One region of the Fructilactobacillus fructivorans genome, then DNA from elsewhere that is predicted to be linked to it. Evidence: a T-box and tRNA genes for the amino acid it is inferred to sense, from the RefSeq annotation. Region 1 holds a T-box; the other holds one or more tRNA genes.
The links. The T-box of region 1 lies ahead of leuS (leucine--tRNA ligase). A T-box ahead of a tRNA ligase gene usually reads a tRNA of that ligase, here a tRNA-Leu.
Positions count from the first base shown of each region.

Region 2: it encodes a tRNA-Leu, which carries the amino acid that the T-box ahead of leuS (leucine--tRNA ligase) is inferred to sense. The anticodon was not compared.

Region 1 covers NZ_JOJZ01000010.1:11,715-21,885, forward strand. The annotation lists gene LfDm3_RS02305 (MDR family MFS transporter) at 1-1,172, shown strand, start outside; gene LfDm3_RS02310 (tRNA (mnm(5)s(2)U34)-methyltransferase) at 1,169-1,744, opposite strand; T-box leader at 1,832-2,025, shown strand; gene leuS (leucine--tRNA ligase) at 2,081-4,498, shown strand; gene LfDm3_RS02320 (putative polysaccharide biosynthesis protein) at 4,581-6,263, shown strand; gene LfDm3_RS02325 (NAD(P)H-hydrate dehydratase) at 6,316-7,140, opposite strand; gene pepV (dipeptidase PepV) at 7,252-8,655, shown strand; gene LfDm3_RS02335 (deoxynucleoside kinase) at 8,699-9,331, opposite strand; gene LfDm3_RS02340 (type II CAAX endopeptidase family protein) at 9,501-10,171, shown strand, end outside.
Region 2 covers NZ_JOJZ01000019.1:199,827-209,997, forward strand. The annotation lists gene LfDm3_RS04750 (DMT family transporter) at 1-729, opposite strand, end outside; gene LfDm3_RS04755 (AEC family transporter) at 781-1,728, opposite strand; gene LfDm3_RS04760 (LCP family glycopolymer transferase) at 1,916-3,070, shown strand; gene LfDm3_RS04765 (catalase) at 3,121-4,563, opposite strand; tRNA gene LfDm3_RS04770 (tRNA-Leu) at 4,713-4,798, opposite strand; gene thrB (homoserine kinase) at 4,855-5,742, opposite strand; gene LfDm3_RS04780 (SprT family protein) at 5,749-6,198, opposite strand; gene LfDm3_RS04785 (Tex family protein) at 6,211-8,379, opposite strand; gene nadE (ammonia-dependent NAD(+) synthetase) at 8,450-9,289, opposite strand; gene LfDm3_RS04795 (nicotinate phosphoribosyltransferase) at 9,299-10,171, opposite strand, start outside.

The DNA of each region.
Region 1 (10,171 bases):
TTTTGTGGCGTGCGGTTCAAGGAGTTGGTGCTGGTGTGATTATGCCGGTTTCATTTACCATTATTGCTGACATGTATTCTTTTGAAAAGCGGGCTCAGATCGTTGGATTGAATGGTTCAGCATGGGGGATTGCTTCCGTGGTTGCACCATTACTTGGTGGCTTTTTAGTTGATAATCTATCATGGCACTGGGTCTTTTTCATTAATGTTCCCATTGGAATTTTAACGATTGTTTTAATTGCACTATTTTTGCATGAACCAAAACGGAAAATTGAAAGTAAAATGGATCTCCCGGGAGTGGTTTTAATTGCCGTGCTCTTATTTTCAATAATGTATATGTTCCAAGTTTTGAGTGAAGCACCAATTAATTGGGTCATGGTAATTGGATGTCTAATTGTTGCCCTGGTGAGTGGTTTCTTATTTTATAAACAAGAAAAACGTGCCGCTGATCCCTTGATCCCAATTCAAATGTTTAAAAGTCGGACTTTTGTCACGCAAAATTTAATTGCCGCTTTGATTAGTGGGTTTATTTTTGGTTATGAAGTTTATCTTCCAGATTGGACGCAAGGAATTTTAGGATTGAAAGCCACCATGGCCGGCTTTGCCATCACGCCAAGTTCGGTTCTCTGGTTAATTGGTTCTTTTGTATCAGGGAAAATGATTTTGAAGTACCGGCCACAACAAATTATGAATTTTAGTTTATCCTTTATTTTAGTTGGGGCTATTTGTATGGTATTTTTACCAATTTCTACGCCATTCTGGATTTTCTTTGTTCTATCGGCTGTTCTAGGAACTGGATTTGGAATTACCATTACGACATCAACCGTTACGGTTCAAAATGAGGTGCCACCAGAGCACGTGGGGGTAGCGTCGTCATTTAATACATTGAGTAGAACACTAGGCCAGACGATCATGATCTCTATCTTTGGAATTGTGATGAATACTTCTATGGCGAAGGGTGTAAGTAACCATCCGGGAACTAGTTTAAAAATGATGAATACTTTAATTAATCCTCAGACGGCGGTAAATCTTTCTGAAAAAGTACTGCCTGTTCTTCATGAGATTCTTTATACAGCGATTCATAACATCTTTATTTTGGCCCTATTATTGGTTATTTTATCGTATGTTGTTAACTGGTTTGATCATAAAAAAATGCAAAAGAAAACGAACTAAGATGATTTAGTTCGTTTTTGAATTGCAATTAATATTGGTGGATCATTAATTTGATTGATAAACTGATATTTTAAGACGTTGTATTGATGTTGATCAAGGTTACCTGCAAAATCTAAGACCTGATTTTTTTCTTCTTTACCACCAGGATGTCCATAGTACAAAACTAAAATAATAATGCCATTTGGGGTTAAATTATTGAGAATGGCCGAAACGGCTTTTAGAGTTGTTGCCGGTTTAGTTATGATGGTTTTATTTCCAGTGGGTAAGTATCCCAGGTTAAAGATAGCGGCAGAAATTGGTTGATCATTAATGTACCTCTTTACGTTTTCGTGTCCGTCATGAATAACTTCACACTGATGTTGAACCTCATTTTCGTTTATTCGATGGTTAGTGGCATCAATGGCACTTTGCTGAATGTCAAAGCTAAAGACTTTTCCCTTTTGACCAACAAGTTGGGCTAAGAAGAGGGTGTCATGTCCCAATCCGGCGGTTCCGTCAATGACATTATCACCAGGATTAACCGCTTTTTTAAGTAGGGTATGACTAAAATTTAACGCTGATTGTAGTTTCATTGTAAACACCTCAATCATCATTATATCAGGAATCAAGATTGGCTTGTTTTTTTATAGAAAATTTGGTAGAGTTTATTTATTCATATATTAATATTGTTGAGATGAACTATTAGATTGATTTCATTTTTCAGAAACCAAGTGGGTGATGTAAACTTGGATTTGAAATAATTGAACTTATCATCGAATTTTAACCGAATTAAAAGTTAAACGTTTTCCGCGTTATGGAATCAAGAGTCTCTTATGAGAAATTTAGGTGGTACCGCGGAATCCTCGTCCTATAGAATTGTGTTTCTATAGGCTTTTTTTATGGCAATTTTTACTAAGGAGTGAACTTTAATGGCTTACGATCATTCAAAGATTGAAAAGAAATGGCAAAAATACTGGGAAGATCATCAAACCTTTAAAACCAGTGATAAACAAGAAAAAGATAAATACTATGTTTTAGATATGTTTCCTTATCCATCTGGTCAAGGACTTCATGTTGGTCACCCGGAGGGATATACGGCAACTGATATCATGGCCCGTTTTAAACGGATGCAGGGCAAAAATGTGTTGCATCCAATTGGTTGGGACGCTTTTGGCTTACCAGCTGAGCAATACGCTTTGAAGACAGGACATAATCCGCGGGACTTCACTAAGAAAAACATTGAGAATTTTAAACGACAAATTAAATCATTAGGATTTTCTTATGATTGGGACCGGGAAGTGAATACTTCTGACCCTAGCTATTATAAGTGGACTCAATGGATTTTTGAACAACTATATAAGATGGGACTTGCCTATGAAGACGAGATTGAAGTTAATTGGGCACCTGACTTTATGGGTGGAACTGTCGTTTCAAATGAAGAAGTTGTCAACGGAAAAACCGAACGGGGTGGTTATGACGTTTACAGAAAGCCCATGAAGCAATGGGTTTTAAAGATTACCGCGTACGCCGATCGCTTACTTGATGATCTTGATGATTTAGACTGGCCTGAAAGTATTAAACAAATGCAGCGGAACTGGATTGGTCGTTCGGTAGGAGCTAGCATTTCATTTGATGTCAATGAAGAAGATCAGAAGATCGAAGTGTTCACCACTCGACCGGACACAATTTATGGGGTATCATATTTAGTTCTGTCCCCAGAAAATCCAATCGTTGATCAGATCATGACGCCAGAGCAGAAATCTGAAGTTGAGAATTATCGGGCCAAGATTGCTTCTAAGTCTGATTTGGAACGGACTGATTTAAATAAGGATAAATCAGGAGTATTTACTGGTGCTTACGCTATTAATCCCGTTAACGGAAAAAGAATTCCAATCTGGATTGGGGACTATGTTCTTCCAAGCTATGGAACTGGAGCAGTAATGGCGGTTCCGGCACACGATCAACGTGATTTTGATTTTGCTAAAAAATTCGATTTGCCAATCATTCCAGTTATTGAAGGTGGCGACGTTAGTGAGGCAGCTTACACTGGTGATGGAGTTCACATTAATTCTGGTTTTCTTGACGGGATGGATAAAAAACAAGCCATTGACAAAATTATCGAATGGTTAAAAGACCATCATGCTGGAAACAAGAAGGTTAATTATCGTTTACGTGACTGGATCTTTAGTCGTCAACGTTATTGGGGTGAGCCCATTCCAGTAATTCATTGGGATGATGGCACTACCTCGCTTGTCCCAGAAGATCAGCTTCCATTAAGATTACCTAAGACTGCTGACATTCAACCATCTGGAACTGGTGAAAGTCCACTTGCTAACCTGACAGACTGGGTTAACGTTACCGATAAAAATGGACGTCACGGAAGGCGAGAAACTAACACGATGCCACAGTGGGCAGGAAGTTCTTGGTATTATTTAAGATACGTTGATCCTCATAATGATAAGATGATTGCCGATCCAGAAAAACTTAAGTACTGGCTTCCAATTGATTTATACGTTGGTGGGGCTGAACATGCAGTTTTGCACTTACTCTACGCTCGTTTCTGGCATAAGGTACTTTATGATTTAGGGGTCGTTCCTACTAAAGAACCATTTCAGAAACTAGTTAACCAGGGAATGATTTTAGGGACTAATCACGAAAAAATGTCTAAATCTAAGGGCAATGTGGTTAACCCAGATGACATTGTTAAGCAGTATGGGGCAGATACATTGCGATTATATGAAATGTTCATGGGCCCACTTTCTGAATCTAAACCATGGAATACGGATGGAATTGTTGGAGCTAATCGATGGATCAAACGAATTTGGCGTCTTTACATGAATGATGATAATACGCTTAGTGATGTGATTGTTGATGATAATGATGGAAGCCTAGATAAGATTTATAACCAAACCGTTAAGAAAGTTACTGACGATTTTGAAAATATGCGTTTTAACGTTGCCATTTCACAAATGATGGTTTTCATTAATGAAGCTTATAAAGCTAACAAACTACCCAAAAAGTATGCGGAAGGCTTTATTAAACTGCTTTCACCAATTACTCCTCACGTGGCTGAAGAATTGTGGCAACAATTGGGTCATGATCGCTCAATTGAACTTTCACAATGGCCAGAAGCTGATGAAAGTAAACTGCAAGAAGATCAAGTTGAACTAGTTGTTCAGGTCAATGGTAAAGTGCGTGGTCATATTAAAGTGAGCGTCGATGCTGGCAAAGATGAGACCGAACAAATTGCTTTAGATGATGAAAACGTTAAATCATTCCTTGATGGGAAGACGGTTAGAAAAGTGATCGTTGTTCCAAAGAAAATCGTTAATATTGTTGCAAAGTAAAAAGGTTATTCATGGAAAATTTGATATTATTTTTTGAAATATTTAAAATTTATATTTGTAACGTGAAAGTAGGGGAAAATTTGTGAACAACGAGTTTGAACAAGATGAATTAGAAAAAGATGAAATTGAAGATAGTGAAAAATCTCAAGGTAAGATGGTTAAAGGATCAGCTTGGATGACCATTGGTAGCATTCTTTCTCGAATCCTTGGTGCCATTTATATTATTCCTTGGCGTTTGATTTTTGGAGCTTCATTGTTCCCACTTGCTAATACGTTGTATACCATGGGTTACAATATTTATAGTGAATTTCTGACGATTGCTATTGCTGGAATTCCCTCAGCTGTTGCCAAAGAAGTTGCGCATTACAATGCTCTAAATGAGTATGGAGTGAGTGCCAAGCTTTATAAAAAGGGAATTACGCTTTCGGTTGTGACCGGAGTTGTTTGTGCTCTTTTGATTTATTTTTGTGCGCCTATCTTAGCTGGTAGTGGTGGAAAAAATGCCATTCCAGTTATTCGTTCCTTGGCATGGGCAATTTTAATCATTCCAGCCATGAGTTTGACCCGTGGATACTTTCAAGGATTCCAACAGATGGCTCCTTCTGCCATGTCTCAATTTGTTGAGCAATTAGGGCGTGTCATTTATATGTTGGCTTCCGCCTTTTTCATTATGGTGATTATTCATGGTAGTTGGGTAACGGCCGTTACCCAATCGACGTTTGCGGCCTTTGTTGGTGCTGTCTTTGGTTTTCTGGCCCTTGGCTGGTATTACTGGCGCCGACGTGATCATTTTCAAGGATTGATTGCTTCAAGTGATAATGCCATTAACGTTAAGACCAATGACCTCTATAAGGAGATTATTAGTCAAGCGGTTCCTTTTATCATCCTAGGTTCTGGCATTACCATCTTTCAATTGATTGATCAATACTCATTCTTTAACATTATGCATTGGGCAACTAATTACACTAATACTAATCTTCAATATATCTATGCAATTTTTGCCGCCAATGCTAATAAATTAATTATGATTGTGGTTTCGTTAGCATCGGCTTTAGCAATTACCGTAGTGCCATTGTTATCAGAAGCCCGTACTAAGGGTGATAATCACTCGATTAGTAAACAACTTAGTAATGCGTTGATTTTGTTTGAATTTGTGATGTTCCCAGCAGCATTAGGAATGGCTGCCATTGCTGGACCGATTAACCGAACTTTTTACGGGACGGCTAATATGGATCTTGGGGCAGACGTTTTAACCTTTTCTGCCATTGTTTCGATCAGTCTTGGACTATTTACCGTTGTAACCGCATTAATGCAAGGAATTTCGGAGAACAAACGGGCTGTTAAATACTTTGTGGTAGGGACCATCATTAAATTAGTTACTCAAGTTCCGCTTGTATACTTTTTCGGTGCATTTGGTGCTTTGATGGCTACTGCAGTTGGATTTACAATTGCTAATTATCTGATTATTCATTCTCTTAAACGTGAATTCGGATTGGAAATAGATGATATTAAAACTAACTCAGTTAAAATTTTAACGTTTGCACTAATCACATATCTGGTGGCTTTGATTGTTGTATACGGAGCTAACTTTGGACTTGGATTGATATTTAATTACAATAGTTCACTGATTAGTTTGTTTGTTTCTGTTTTAGCAACAGCAGCTGGTGGCTTTGTGTACTTATTCTTAGTACTAAGGAGCCGGGTTGCGGATCGAGTTTTAGGAAATAAAATGAAGAGTGTTAGAAGATTATTACACATTCGATAAAATTAAAAAAATGACAGGATTTAAATCCTGTCATTTTTTATTATGATTAATTTCATGCTTCGTGTTCATGCATAAATTGAGGAAGTCTCTTTGAAATCTGATGGGGAAGGACAACATACTGTGTATTTGCCAATTCATCAGCAATGGCACTATGAGAATAAACAGCGGCTAAAACCGCGTCAACTTCGTTATCAAATTGGGCTACAAATCCACCGATAATTCCAGCAAGGGTATCACCCATACCACCAGTTGCTTGAGCAGGCGTTCCAGTCGTATTTTGATAGACTTCATCGGGAGTGTAAACTTCAGTTCGATCGGATTTGAGAACGACAATTCCACCGATCTTGTCACGAGCGGCCTTATTACGTTCTTCGGTTTGATCCGCCATTTTAATTCCTGAAAGACGCTGCCATTCCATCTGATGTGGCGTAAAAATTAATTTAGCATCTGGAAGCTTGAGACCACGTTCAGCAACCATGGTAATGGCTGACCCATCGATTAGTAAAATTTGATCTGGAGTAACAGTATCAAAGACGGTTTCCATGATTTCGCAACTATGATCATCAGTTCCAAGACCAGAACCAATCGTAATGACCTTCATTGATTTAATTAATTGAACCATTTGATCAGTATCGTTATAATCTGCAAACATGGCTTCTGGTAGCCAAGCGTGAAGAGAACTTTGATTGGTGGGATCTGTGATAGTGGTAGTGAGTCCAGCGCCTGAGTAAACTGCTCCAAGCGAGCTCATGATAATTGCACCACCAAAGTTTTCATTACCACCAACTAGAGCAATTTTGCCGTAAGTTCCCTTAAAACTATTTTTAGGACGGATTCGAATGGTTTTAGTTAAGATTGATTTGTCAATTTTTTTCATTTTATTCACCTCGTTTGCATTATATCATTCAGAGATTGAATGTTGGTTAAACGAGTTGCTGCTTTCTTGATTATGTTAAAATAAGAAATAATGACGTAGGAGGATTTTAACATGGCAATTGACTGGAAAAGTAAAGCACAAGATTATAAAAATGATTATTTAAATGATTTAAAAAAATTAGTTTCAATTGATAGTTCTAGAGATCTCGACAACGCAACGGATGAGTTCCCGTTAGGACCAGGTCCAGCACATGCACTACAACAATTTCTTGAATTTGGTGATCGAGATGGCTTTACCACCAAGAACATTGATAATGTAGTTGGTTACATTGAATATGGTTCTGGAGATGAAACCATGGCAATTTTGTCACATGCAGACGAAATGCCTGGTGGAGCTGGTTGGGATACTAATCCATTTGAGTTGAAAATCGATGGAGATAATGCAATTGGACGAGGTGTCTCTGATGATAAGGGACCTGGACTTGCCGCTTACTATGGACTTAAGATGCTTAAGGATGAGGGAATTGAACCCCAAGTTAAGATTCGTTTGATTATTGGAACTGATGAAGAATGTGATTGGACTGGTATGAAACGTTACTTTGAAGTCGAGCCAACTCCTTCGTTTGGCTTTTCGCCGGATGCAGAGTTCCCTTTAATCAATGGTGAAAAAGGGAATGTTACCCTTGAAACTCATTTTGATTCCAATCAAAGTGATGGAGATAATACTCTGATTAACTTTAAAGCTGGATTACGTGAAAACATGGTTCCACGAGATGCTGAAGCTGAGGTTACGGCGGCCAATGTATCTAATATGGCAGACCAGTTTGAGCAATACTTAGATAAAGTTCCAGTTACTGGAAGTTATGAAATTGAGGGTGACAACATCAAACTAACCGTCGTTGGTAAAGCTGCTCATGGGATGGAACCTAAGAATGGAATCAATGCCGGGACTTATTTGGCAGATTTTCTGGTGGATTACAGTTTTGATACTAGCGGTGCCAACATTATTAATTTCATTGATGAAAAGCTTCATGATGATTCTCGGGCCCATAAACTCGGACTTAATTTTACGGATGATGTAATGGGTGAATTAACCATGAATGTTGGATTAATGAACTTTAGTCACAAAGACGGAGGAATGGTCAACACTAATTTCAGGTATCCTAAGGGAATTACTACTGATACAATCCTAGCTAAGATGCAGGATGCGGCAGATCGTTTCAATGGAACAACTAAGCAAATTTCACAAATGGATCCTCATTTCGTTGATGAAAACGATCTAATTGTTAAGAAATTAATGGGAATCTATCGAGAACAAACCGATCAGGATGATGCTCAACCAGAAGTTGTTGGTGGTGGAACGTATGCCCGAATGATGAAGCGTGGTGTAGCATTTGGAGCACTTTTCCCTGGAGCTGAAGATACAATGCATCAGGCTAATGAGTATTCGCCAGTTAATGATTTGATTCTGGCAATGTCCATTTATGGTCAATCAATTTATGAATTATCTAAGTAAGATACAAAAAAGAACCTAGATCATTTTGATCGAGGTTCCTTTTTTATCTGATGGTTTTTAATTTGTCGTCAATTTGATTCAAAATTATTTTTACGTTTTTGGGATCTTCTAGATCATATTTTTGCAGATCTACTTTCATCTTAGGACTAATGTCATAGTCTGCATACCATTTTTGGTATGCTTTCCACATTTTGTAGTAATATTCTTCCAGGCCAGGATCGTTATCCCACTGTTCGTAATCACGACCACGTTTCTTAATGCGATATAGAATCGTATCAAAATCACTATAAGCATAGACCAACAGATCAGGACTCTTTTTTGGAAGTTCCTTTAATTCGGCCATCATGTTATCTAATAATTTTAAGTACACTTCAAGTTCAACGTCTGAAATGTTTCCTTCGGCGTTGTTTTCTTTGGTAAATAAAGCATCTTCGTAAATCGAACGGTCAAGTACATTATTATCTTGTTTTAGTGCCTTTTTAATCATCGAGAACCGTTTATTTAAGAAATAAATCTGAAGTAAAAAGCCATACTGCTTTGGATCCTTATAGTAAAGTGGCAAGACAGGATTGTCACCTACTGGCTCATAGAAGGGCTCTGTTCCGTAATGTGCAGCGATTTTTCCCGTTAAGGTGGTTTTCCCCACACCAATCATTCCAGCTGTAATAATCACCATGCTTAGCTCCTCTTTTAGTTTAATAACGTCTTTTAGTATATCATTTCAAATCTTTAAGGTTAATGATGGATATGAAGTCAAAATCACCCCCTTTGTCTGAGAGATTGGTATTATGGTATTCTATGTAAGTGAGAAAATTTGGAGATGAATTTAATTAATGAAATGGGAAATGAATCTAATTAATTTTTTGAAAAGAGCAGTCATTTTTATTGGTTTAATCCTATTGATTTTTGCCGTTCAAATACCGGTGCAGTTGATTGGGATTAAAAATTATCATGGGATAAAAGCATTTCTTTGGGGTGCCTTTTACCTTGCTCTTTTTTTAGTGATCATTGGTTTGGCATTCTGGGCTTATCGAAGTGTGTACCGTCAGCATAGCCATAAGATTACTTTTCATGATTTAAAAATTATTTTAATGGCAATTTTGAGTTTCTTTATTATTGAAATTGTGCTGCAATTTTTTAATAAATTGATTTTCAATCAAGTTGGTACGAAAAATAATAATGCGATTCTGAGTCTTTTTCAGAGTAATACCACGGTGCTTGTTTTAATGAGCATTTCGGCTGTTTTTTTATCACCAGTTTTAGAAGAGTTAGTATTTAGAGGCTTTTTCATCAATGCTTTTTTTAATCAGAATGCTTTCTGGCTACCAATTGTTCTCAGTGGCCTACTTTTTTCTTGTGGTCACATGAGTTCAAACGTCATTAGCTTCATGATTTATGCCATCCTAGGGATAATTTTAGCTTATGTATACAAAAAAACAGGGAAAATTGAAGTTTCGATTGGAGTTCATTTTTTAAATAATCTGATCGCAACTGGATTTATGTTACTTGCTGTACT
Region 2 (10,171 bases), on a different contig from region 1:
ACCAGTCACACAAACTCCAATAAAAAACAAAATCCAAAAGTTTTGTAAGTTAACATCTTTCAAAATGGGAATAGCAGCGAACTGGCTTAACCATCCCACCGTTTTCATTCCGCTAGCAACAGCAGGAATGTTGGTAATCAATGATAGAACAAAAAGTTCAAAAGAACCAGCAATAAATGTAAAACAGGTAATGGTTATCCCATCTAAATTCCTTTTCACCGAACAGGATTGTGACAAAATACTATAGAAACCAAAGGTAACCGCTGACAGAAGGGATAAAATAATTCCAACTGGATTAGTCAGATTAAACGGATTGACAATCACAATTAATCCAATAACGGAAATAATAAGCGAAATTAAATTTGCTCGTCCAATTCGTTCGTGCAAAATGAAATAGGCAAAAATAACTGCAAATACTGGATTACAACTAAACAAAACGGCCACAATGGCTGGTTTATCATAAACGATGGCTAACTGATACAAAGTCATGCTGATAACCACACATGCAAATCCGGTAAACGCAAAGGCTTTCCAGTCATCTAGATTAAGCTTCCGCCGTCTTTTATGTAACTCATAAAAAGCAAACGGCAACAATACTACCCCACCAATGAAGAATCGCAGTAAATTTAACTGAATTGGATTAAACTCACTGCCAGCAACCTTTAAGGCAATCTCCATCGAACTAAACATTAACGTTGAAATTAAAACATATATCACTGATTTTTTCACTTTACACTACTACTCCCATTCTTTACTTGTCTATTTTTCAATTGACTCGTCTTAATGGATCTGTTGTACGATCACCATTAAAATGGGTAAAACAATCAAACTGATGATGGTCGTCTCAGTAACCATCAATGAAGCATAATCAGCGTCCGCACCATACTTTCTGGCAACAATTGGGGCATTTGTCATAACTGGCATGGCCGCTTGCATGATAAAGACCTGTTTCATTAAAATTGGCATTCCGGTTGGAATTACCAAGAGCGCCATGAGGGATGGCGAAATGATAAACCTTCCTAGTAAGATCCCCCAATTGGAAGCACTCAAATCGAACTTGGCAAGATTGACATTTGCCATTGAAATTCCAATGAACATCATGGAAAGTGGAATCGTCAAGTTCCCGACGTACTGAAAATCACTCATTAAGAAACTAGGTAGTTTGATCCTAAGAAGGACCAAAATGACCCCAATAATGAATCCTAGAAGTGGCGGTGAAAGGATCTTCCCGATCGTCTTTTTCCAATCAAACTTGGAATTGGCATCCCCGTCCATTTGAATTAGGTAAACTCCAATGGTCCAGAAAAACGTCGTGTTGGCCATGTAGTACACCAGAATGTATGGGAGGCTTTGTGCTCCAAACAACGCCATATTAACCGGCAAACCAACAAAGACCGTATTAGAATTTAAAAACATCGATTCAAACAAGCCCCGATGATACTTTTTAATGCGAATAACTCGTGCAATTGCCACAGAAATGCCGAACATGATCAACATACTTACCACGGGGAACCGCAAATCTGGCAGGGTCGAAAGTAGAGTATTAGCCGTAAAATCATGACCAATGGTGTAAATCATGTAACACGGTAAAGCAACGTCAATCACCAATTTTACAATTAAGTTCGTGGAATCATCGTTGAACCAATGCCGTTTTGCCAAAACAAAACCAAGTATAATCATGATTAACACGATTAGTATTCCTGAAATACTTTTAAAAAAGATCCCCATTAGACCATCCTATTCCTATAAATTTAACTTAACTTATTGTACCATATGATTTTGTGCCATTAAAAACTACTATAATGGGACAATATGGTTATATTAAAATATACTAAAAAGTTAAGAAATAACTAGCGTTTGTCTTCAAGACTGCTATATAATTTGAACCAGTATTAATAATAAGTGGGGGCTGCACATGTCAAATAACGATAACAATAATGACAATTATCAATCACGTAATCGTCGGTCCGGTAATCCACACTTTGCGGAACCACAATCTGAACCCGCCGTTGATTATGATGAAGAACCACACCATCCAATCGCATGGACCTTTATGGCCGTCGTCTTACTAATTGTCCTCATTGGACTAGCGTTCGGATTTCGAGCTTATACGCAAGCACGTCATTCGTTTGGCGGAACGTTTCAAGATGATGGCATTGGAAAATCACGAAACGTATCTGGGATCCTCAAAAAAAGAAAGCCCTTTTCCATCCTATTGATGGGAACCGATACAGGGGCACTGGGGAGACATGACGTTGGTCGTACTGACACAATTATCGTTGCCACCGTTAATCCACAAAAAGAAACTACTTACTTAACCAGCATCCCTCGTGATACTAAAGTGGTTGTTAACGGCGATTCCCAACCATACGAAAAAATTAACGCAGCCTATACCATTGGCGGTCCTAAAACTGCCATTTCTACCGTCCAGGATCTTCTTAACGTTCCCATTGATTATTTTGCTATTGTCAACATGGGCGGATTAAAACAGATGGTGAATTCAGTCGGTGGAGTTGACGTTAAACCACCACTCACATTCAAATATGGCAATGCAAACGTAGTTAAGGGCAAAATGACTCACCTAGATGGAGACCAAGCCCTTGACTATTCCAGAATGCGTGATGACGATCCAAAGGGTGATTATGGACGGCAACAACGGCAACGTCAAATTCTGGAGAAGCTTGTGATGAAAGGAATGGGAATTTCTTCCATCCCTAGGTACCAACAAATTCTTGAATCACTAAACGGCAATCTCAAGACTGATTTGTCATTTGATGACATGATTGCGATCAGATCCAAGTATGGTCCAGCTACTCATCACATTAAGTCGGAAACACTACAGGGAAATGAAGCCATGATTAATGGGATTAGTTACCAAGTAGCTCAACCCGATGAGCTAATGAACGTTTCTAATCATATTCGAACAACTTTGAATCTCGATCCTGCTAAGGGATTAACTTCCAAGCAACAACAAACTAACTCCCCTAGTAACGGAAATGGCGGGAGTCAAGCTAATAATCAAGATTCAAGTGATAACCCTGGTTCCGCTTCAACCGCGCCAGCATACTAAAAAAAGCACTTCACATAACGTGAAGTGCTTTTTTATTTTAATTTAATTTTTTATCTAATTTCATTTAAATCAAGGCCTAATGCTTTGGCAACCCGAGTTCCATATTCAGGATCAGCCTTATAAAACTGTCTAGTCTCCAGAACCTTAATCTCATGGTTATTAACGGAACCTAAAGCGCCCTTGATGGTCTGAATCAAACGATCTCGTTCTTCAGGCTTCATAACATGGTAAAGCTTTCCAGCCTCACTGTAATAATCGGTATCGTAAGGTTTAAAAGCACCAGTTTCACCCTCGACCTTATCAGGACTGATCGAAGCACTGAGATCCTCAACTGGGCCGCCCTTACCATTTGGCTCATAGTTAACCGATCCGTCTTGTCCTTGTGCCATTAAGCCATCTCGTTCATAGTTATGAACACCATCAACAGGACGGTTGACCTTAAGCTGTTCATAATTAGCTCCTAAACGGTATCGCTCGGCATCCTTGTAGGCAAACAAACGTCCTTGTAACAGTTTATCTGGACTAGCTTCGATTCCAGGAACTAGGTTAGCTGGTGAGAAAGCCAATTCCTCAACGTCGTCAAAATAGTTAGTTGGGTTTTGATTAAGGGTAAATTCACCAACTTCTTGCAGTGGGTAATCTTTATGAGAAACAACTTTAGTGACATCAAAAATGTCAGGATTATAGTCAATTCCAGCTTTATATGGAAGAATTTGGACGTAAACCTTCCATGTTGGATAGTTCTTTTGTTCAATCGCATCGTACAGGTCATGAATAAGGTAATCCGTATCCTTAGTAGCTGCTTCGGAAGCTTGCTCATTCGTCATGTTTTTAACACCTTGTTGACTAATAAAGTGATACTTAACCCAAAATGGAGTTCCTTCTTTATTAACCCACTTATAGGTGTGACTACCATAACCATTCATGGTTCGGTAACTAGCCGGATTACCACGATCACCCATCAAATAGGTTACCTGATGAACTGATTCCGGTGAATGAGACCAGAAGTCCCACTGCATTTCTTGAGAACGCAAGTGAGTCTTAGGATCACGTTTCTGAGAATGAATAAAATCAGGAAACTTAAGGGGATCATTTACAAAGAATACCGGAGTATTGTTTCCGACGATGTCATAATTACCCTCTTTGGTGTAAAACTTTAACGCAAATCCACGAACATCCCGCACTGTATCAGGATAACCAGCTTCTCCTGCAACCTGAGAAATTCTGATTGTCATTGGGGTTTCTTTCCCCTTTCCGTTAAAGATGTCGGCCTTAGTGTACTTGCTCATATCATGAGTTAGTTTAAAAACACCCTTGGCACCAGCACCCTTAGCGTGGACAACTCGTTCTGGAATTCGCTCACGATTAAAGTGAGCTAACTTTTCCAGTAGTTGATAGTCTTGCATTAAAACTGGGCCACGAACCCCAGCAGTTTGTGAATGTTCATTGTTGGCCCATGGTTGGCCAGCTTCAGTTGTTAATTTATCTGTCATAATCACACCATCCCTTGATAATTAATTAATATACCCACTTCTTTAAGTTAATCCTAGCGCGCTGAAAGTCAATCAAAGGAACCTAAAAGCCAAAAAATAACACCTAATCTTAAGAAAGATTAGGTGTTATTTGAATCATTATTCAATTATGCGGCCAAGAAGACTCGAACTTCCACCGGGATAAATCCCGACAAGATCCTTAATCTTGCGCGTCTGCCAATTCCGCCATGGCCGCATTGCTACAATAAACATCATAGCAAATTTAACGACGAAGCGCAATGAATTTTTGAATTAATCTTCACCACGAATGGTAGCACCATCACGATCAAGATCAATTAACCGACATTTTCCGTCCAACTGATCATTACTTTCAATCTTGCTTTGTAAGGTCGTTAAGTGATCATAGTCACCTAACGTAATGATTGAGGAACCCACTCCACTAATGTAGGTTCCATAGATTCCTAATTCATGAGCGGTTTGTTGAATAACCTTAAAGTCTTTAAAGTCATTTCCCTGACCGGTTCGAATCAGACTATCAGCTTCAACCATATGAGCAGCCTTATCCCAATCTTTCTGCATTAAAGCCGCGACAAACACATTCGAAGCACTACTAGTTTGAACCTCTTGGGCAAATTTAATTTCCTTGGGGAAACGTTCCATCCCCTTCTTTTGAGTAATTTTCTCGTTTCTGATAAAGACCAAGGCTTGCATTTCGTCAGGCATATGAGCTTTTACCACGTCGGTTTTACCATCTTCATAATGAGAGATGGTAATGTCACCTAAAATTGCCGAAGCAATGTTATCTGGATGACCCTCCATCCGACTACCAATGTTAATCTGATCATTAACAGATAAGTTCATGTTTTCGAGTTTGTTGGCAATCTTAATTCCCGCTGCAATTGCCGTAGTGCTCGAACCCAGTCCTTTTTCAAGCGGAACATCTGACATTACCGTTAGTTGGTGGGGCATAATCTTAGGATTGACCTTCAAAATAGTTTGAACCACTAGGTTCTTGTCGTCGTGAGGGACTGAGTCACCAAAAGCGTGGTTAACCCGCCATTTTTCCGTCTCTTCTTCAACAATAACCGTGTAATACATGTGAAGAGCAAGTCCGATTGAACTATATCCGTTTCCAACGTTTCCTGAGGTTGCAGGAACTCTAACAATAATTTTTTCCATGATATTTCACTCCTTTTTAACTAGTTTTAGCTTACCACGACACTTACTACATACAAAGCGGGAAATATTTACCCGTCGCTTACGTCGATAGATCTGACCACAATTCGTACACTGGTAAAAATAATAAATTGTCGATTTTGCTTTTAAATTAGGGGCATATCTACTTCCACCAACAGCTTTAAGTAACTGCTTAAATTCTTTAGAACGATGATTAGCTGAGTAACCAGCTAGGTGTAAATGATAATGAACCAGCTCATGCTTAATGATTCCAATCAGTTCATCCTCTGAAATCACATCTGCCATTTTTCGATTAATATCAATATTATGGTCTTTTAAGTGATAACGACCACCCGTTGTTTTCAGGCGACCATTAAAATAAGCCCGATGCTTAAACGGTTTTCCAAACGACTCTAACGAAATTCGTTCAACTAACTTCTGTAATTCATCATCTTGCAACTGGCTTCGCTCCTATTCTGGTCCCACCATTGAAAGTTGGATACGTTTTCGATCAAGATCAACGTCTAAGACCCAAACATCAACAATATCACCAACGGAAACGACCTTTGCCGGATCCGAGATAAACTTGTGACTCATTTTAGAAATATGAACCAGACCGTCCTGCTTTACTCCAATGTCAACAAATGCTCCAAAATCGGTTACATTTCGCACCGTTCCTTGTAATTTCATTCCGGGTTTTAAATTATCAATCTTCATGATGTCTGATTTCAAGAGGGGCTTAGGCATGTTATCCCGTTGGTCTCGTCCTGGATTCTTAAGACTAGTCAGGATATCGGTCACGAGTTGTTGATCAATTGATAATGATCGGGACAACTGTACTGGATCAGCTTTTTCGAGTCGTTTCTTGCCATCTTCAGAACTAAAGTTATCAAGGGTTAATCCCAATTCATTTAAAATTTGCTTAGCTTCTGGATAACTTTCTGGATGAATATCAGTGTTATCCAGTGAATTCTTACCGTTGATAATGCGCAAAAAGCCAACCGACTGCTCAAAAGCTTTTGGTCCAAGCCGCTTAACCTTTTTAAGCTGATTACGATTCGAAAACATACCGTTTTCATCCCGATACGTCACAATGTTTTGGGCAATGGACTTTGAAAGACCCGAAACATGTTCTAAAAGGTCCGGGCTCGCGGTATTCAAGTTCACCCCAACTTGATTAACCGCCGTCTCAATCACTCGGTCCAACTGGTCATCGAGATTACTTTCAGAAACATCGTGTTGATACTGACCAACCCCAACCGCCTTAGGATCAATCTTGATTAGTTCCGCAAGCGGATCCTGTAAACGACGTCCGATGCTAATTGCAGACCGTTCCTCAACATGTAAATCTGGAAACTCTTTTCTGGCATTGTTACTAGCGGAGTAAACAGACGCTCCTGCTTCATTAACAATTACGTAATGAACCGGATAATTAATCTTCTTAATGGCATCCGCCACAAACTGTTCTGACTCACGGGAAGCCGTTCCGTTTCCAATCGCAATCATTTCAACGTGATACTGTTTAATTAAATCAATGAGTTGTTGCTTTGCATGGGCTTGCTCGGAAGCAGTGGCTGGTTTGGTTGCTTTAATAATTTTCTTGGTTAAAAATTTGCCACTAGCGTCAATCACAGCAAGTTTACATCCCGTTCGATAAGCTGGATCAAATCCTAGTACTACTTTCCCCTTGATAGGCGCCTGCATCAACAAGTGATACAGATTTCCACCAAACACTTCAATGGCATGTTTTTCGGCCGTCTCAGTCATATTAGAACGAATTTCACGTTCAATGGCAGGACCAATAAACCGCTTGTAAGCATCTTTTCCAGCTTCTTTTACGAACGCCACAGCTGGTCCCTTATGATTACCAACCACATGGAAATCGATGTAATGCATGATGGCATTCACATCAACATCCAGTTTCACGTTTAAAACCTTAGCTTTTTCACCACGGTTAATGGCCAGGATTCGATAACTAGGAACTGCTTTTGCTCGTTCACTAAAGTCATAGTAGTCACTATAAACGCCACCATCATCATTTTCCTTTCCTTTGGTTTTAACCTTGGTCACTAAAATGGCATTCTTGAGGGTATAATTTCGAATCCACTCTCTAAGCTTAGCGTTATTACCAATTGCATCAGCAATGATTTCATGGGCTCCGTCTAAAGCATCATCAGTTGAATCAACGTTCTGCTCATTATTTACAAACTTTTGCGCCAACTGGACTAAGGGTTGATTACGAAACTGTAAAATGGCAGCTGCAAGTGGCTCTAAACCACGTTCTTTAGCAACCGTAGCTTTGGTCTTGCGCTTCTGTTTGTATGGAAGGTAGAGATCTTCAACTATTTGCATGCTTTCTGCGTTTAAAATTTCATTCTTTAGCTGTGAGGTTAATTGTCCTTCTTCATCAATCTTTTTAATGACTTCGGTTTTTCGATGACTGAGTTTCTCTAATCGTTTGTAGGTATCCTCGAGTTCCCTAATCTGAACTTCATCTAAGTTTCCGGTTCGTTCTTTTCGATAACGGGCGATAAAGGGAACGGTATTTCCATCATCTAGCAGTTCTAGGGTGACTTCAATCTGTCGTTTTGAAATGTGGGGTAAGGCCCCGGCGGTTTTGTCAACTAACGTTTTATCCATCTCTTAATCATCTTCCTTCAAAGAAAAACTCCATTAAATAATTAACGGAGTTTAGTACACTTACATTTACTTATTTCCAAAATGTGTCATAAACATTAATTGGAAGGTGACGCTTATGTTGGGTTTTCAAATACCAGTTTTCAATGACTTGAGCTGCGTCTGAACTAATATCTTTTCCCTCCAAGAAGTCATCAATATTTTTATAACTGACCCCTAGTGCCTTCTCATCTGGAAGTGACGGACGATCGTCCTCGAGATCAGCCGTTGGGGTCTTCTCGTAAAGATGTTTAGGAGCACCAAGATATTCCAACAATGCGCGTCCTTGACGCTTGTCTAAACGCCAAATAGGAACAATATCTGAAGCTCCATCCCCAAATTTGGTATAAAATCCAGTCACCGCCTCGGCAGCATGATCAGTTCCAAGGACAATTCCTTGATTAGCACCGGCAATCGTAAACTGAGCAATCATTCTAGTCCGAGCCTTAATGTTACCCTTATTAAAGTCCGAAATAGAATCTCCATTGGCTTCCACCGCTTTAACCATCGAGTCAACCGATGCCTTGATGTTGACACGTTCCACACGATCAGCATCCATGAAATCAATGGCTTCCATTGCATCGGATTCATCAGACTGTTCGCCATAAGGAAGTCGAACGGCGATGAATTGGTACTCCGTATCTCCCGTTTCCTCTCTTAACTCGTTTATGGCCATGGCAGCTAATTTTCCGGTTAAAGTCGAATCTTGCCCACCAGAAATTCCTAGTACAACCGATTTAATAAAGGAATTCTTTTGAACGTAATTCTTGATAAAATCAACGCTACGACGAATTTCAGTTTCTGGATCAATCTTTGGCTGCACCTTTAAGTCATCAATAATTTGTTTTTGAAGTTGTTTTTGCTTTTCATCCATCGTACTCACCTACTCTAATTTTTGTTCAACCCCATTATGAATCTGATTAATCAAATTCATCTTGTGATCCCAAGCTTTCTTAGAAAGGTCAACCGGATAATCTTGTGGATTAAGCTGACGCTTGTATTCAGGCCACAAAGCTCCAAGTGAGTCCTTAGCATGTTGCTTGGTCTCTTCTAATGATGGCAAAGAATAAACCTGTTTTCCATCTTTAAAAATATCCTTAAGGAGTGGCTTAGCATTAAAGTTCTTAATGGTCTTATTGATGTAAGTGAAGTGGGGATGAAACATGAACAATGACGACTGTTCTTGTGGATCTTCCCCGGCAAGGGTGATGTAATCACCCTCGGACTTCCCATCATCTTTTTCAGTAATTCTCCAAACCTGCTTCTTTCCAGGAGTTGAAACCTTTTCAGCATTGTTAGAAAGCTTAATGGTATCAACCATGTGACCCTGTTCATCCTCAACTGAAACCAGTTTGTAAACTGCGCCCAGTGCGGGTTGATCAAAGGCCGTAATTAACTTGGTTCCAACTCCCCATGAATCAATTTTAGCATTCTGCATCTTCAAACTGCTAATGGTATACTCATCTAAATCATTGGAAGCAACGATTTTAACGTCTTTAAAACCAGCGTCATCCAGCATTTCTCTAACTCGTTTGGATAGATAAGCCATATCACCGGAGTCAATTCGAACTCCCTCAAAGTTAATTTTATTACCCATCTTTTTAGCAACCTTAATGGCATTAGGAACTCCACTTTTGATCGTATCAAAGGTATCTAACAAAAAGGTGCAGTTCTTATGCGTCTGAGCGTATGCCATGAAGGCATCGTAGTCATTTCCAAACGATTCGATCAACGAGTGCGCCATTGTTCCACTAAC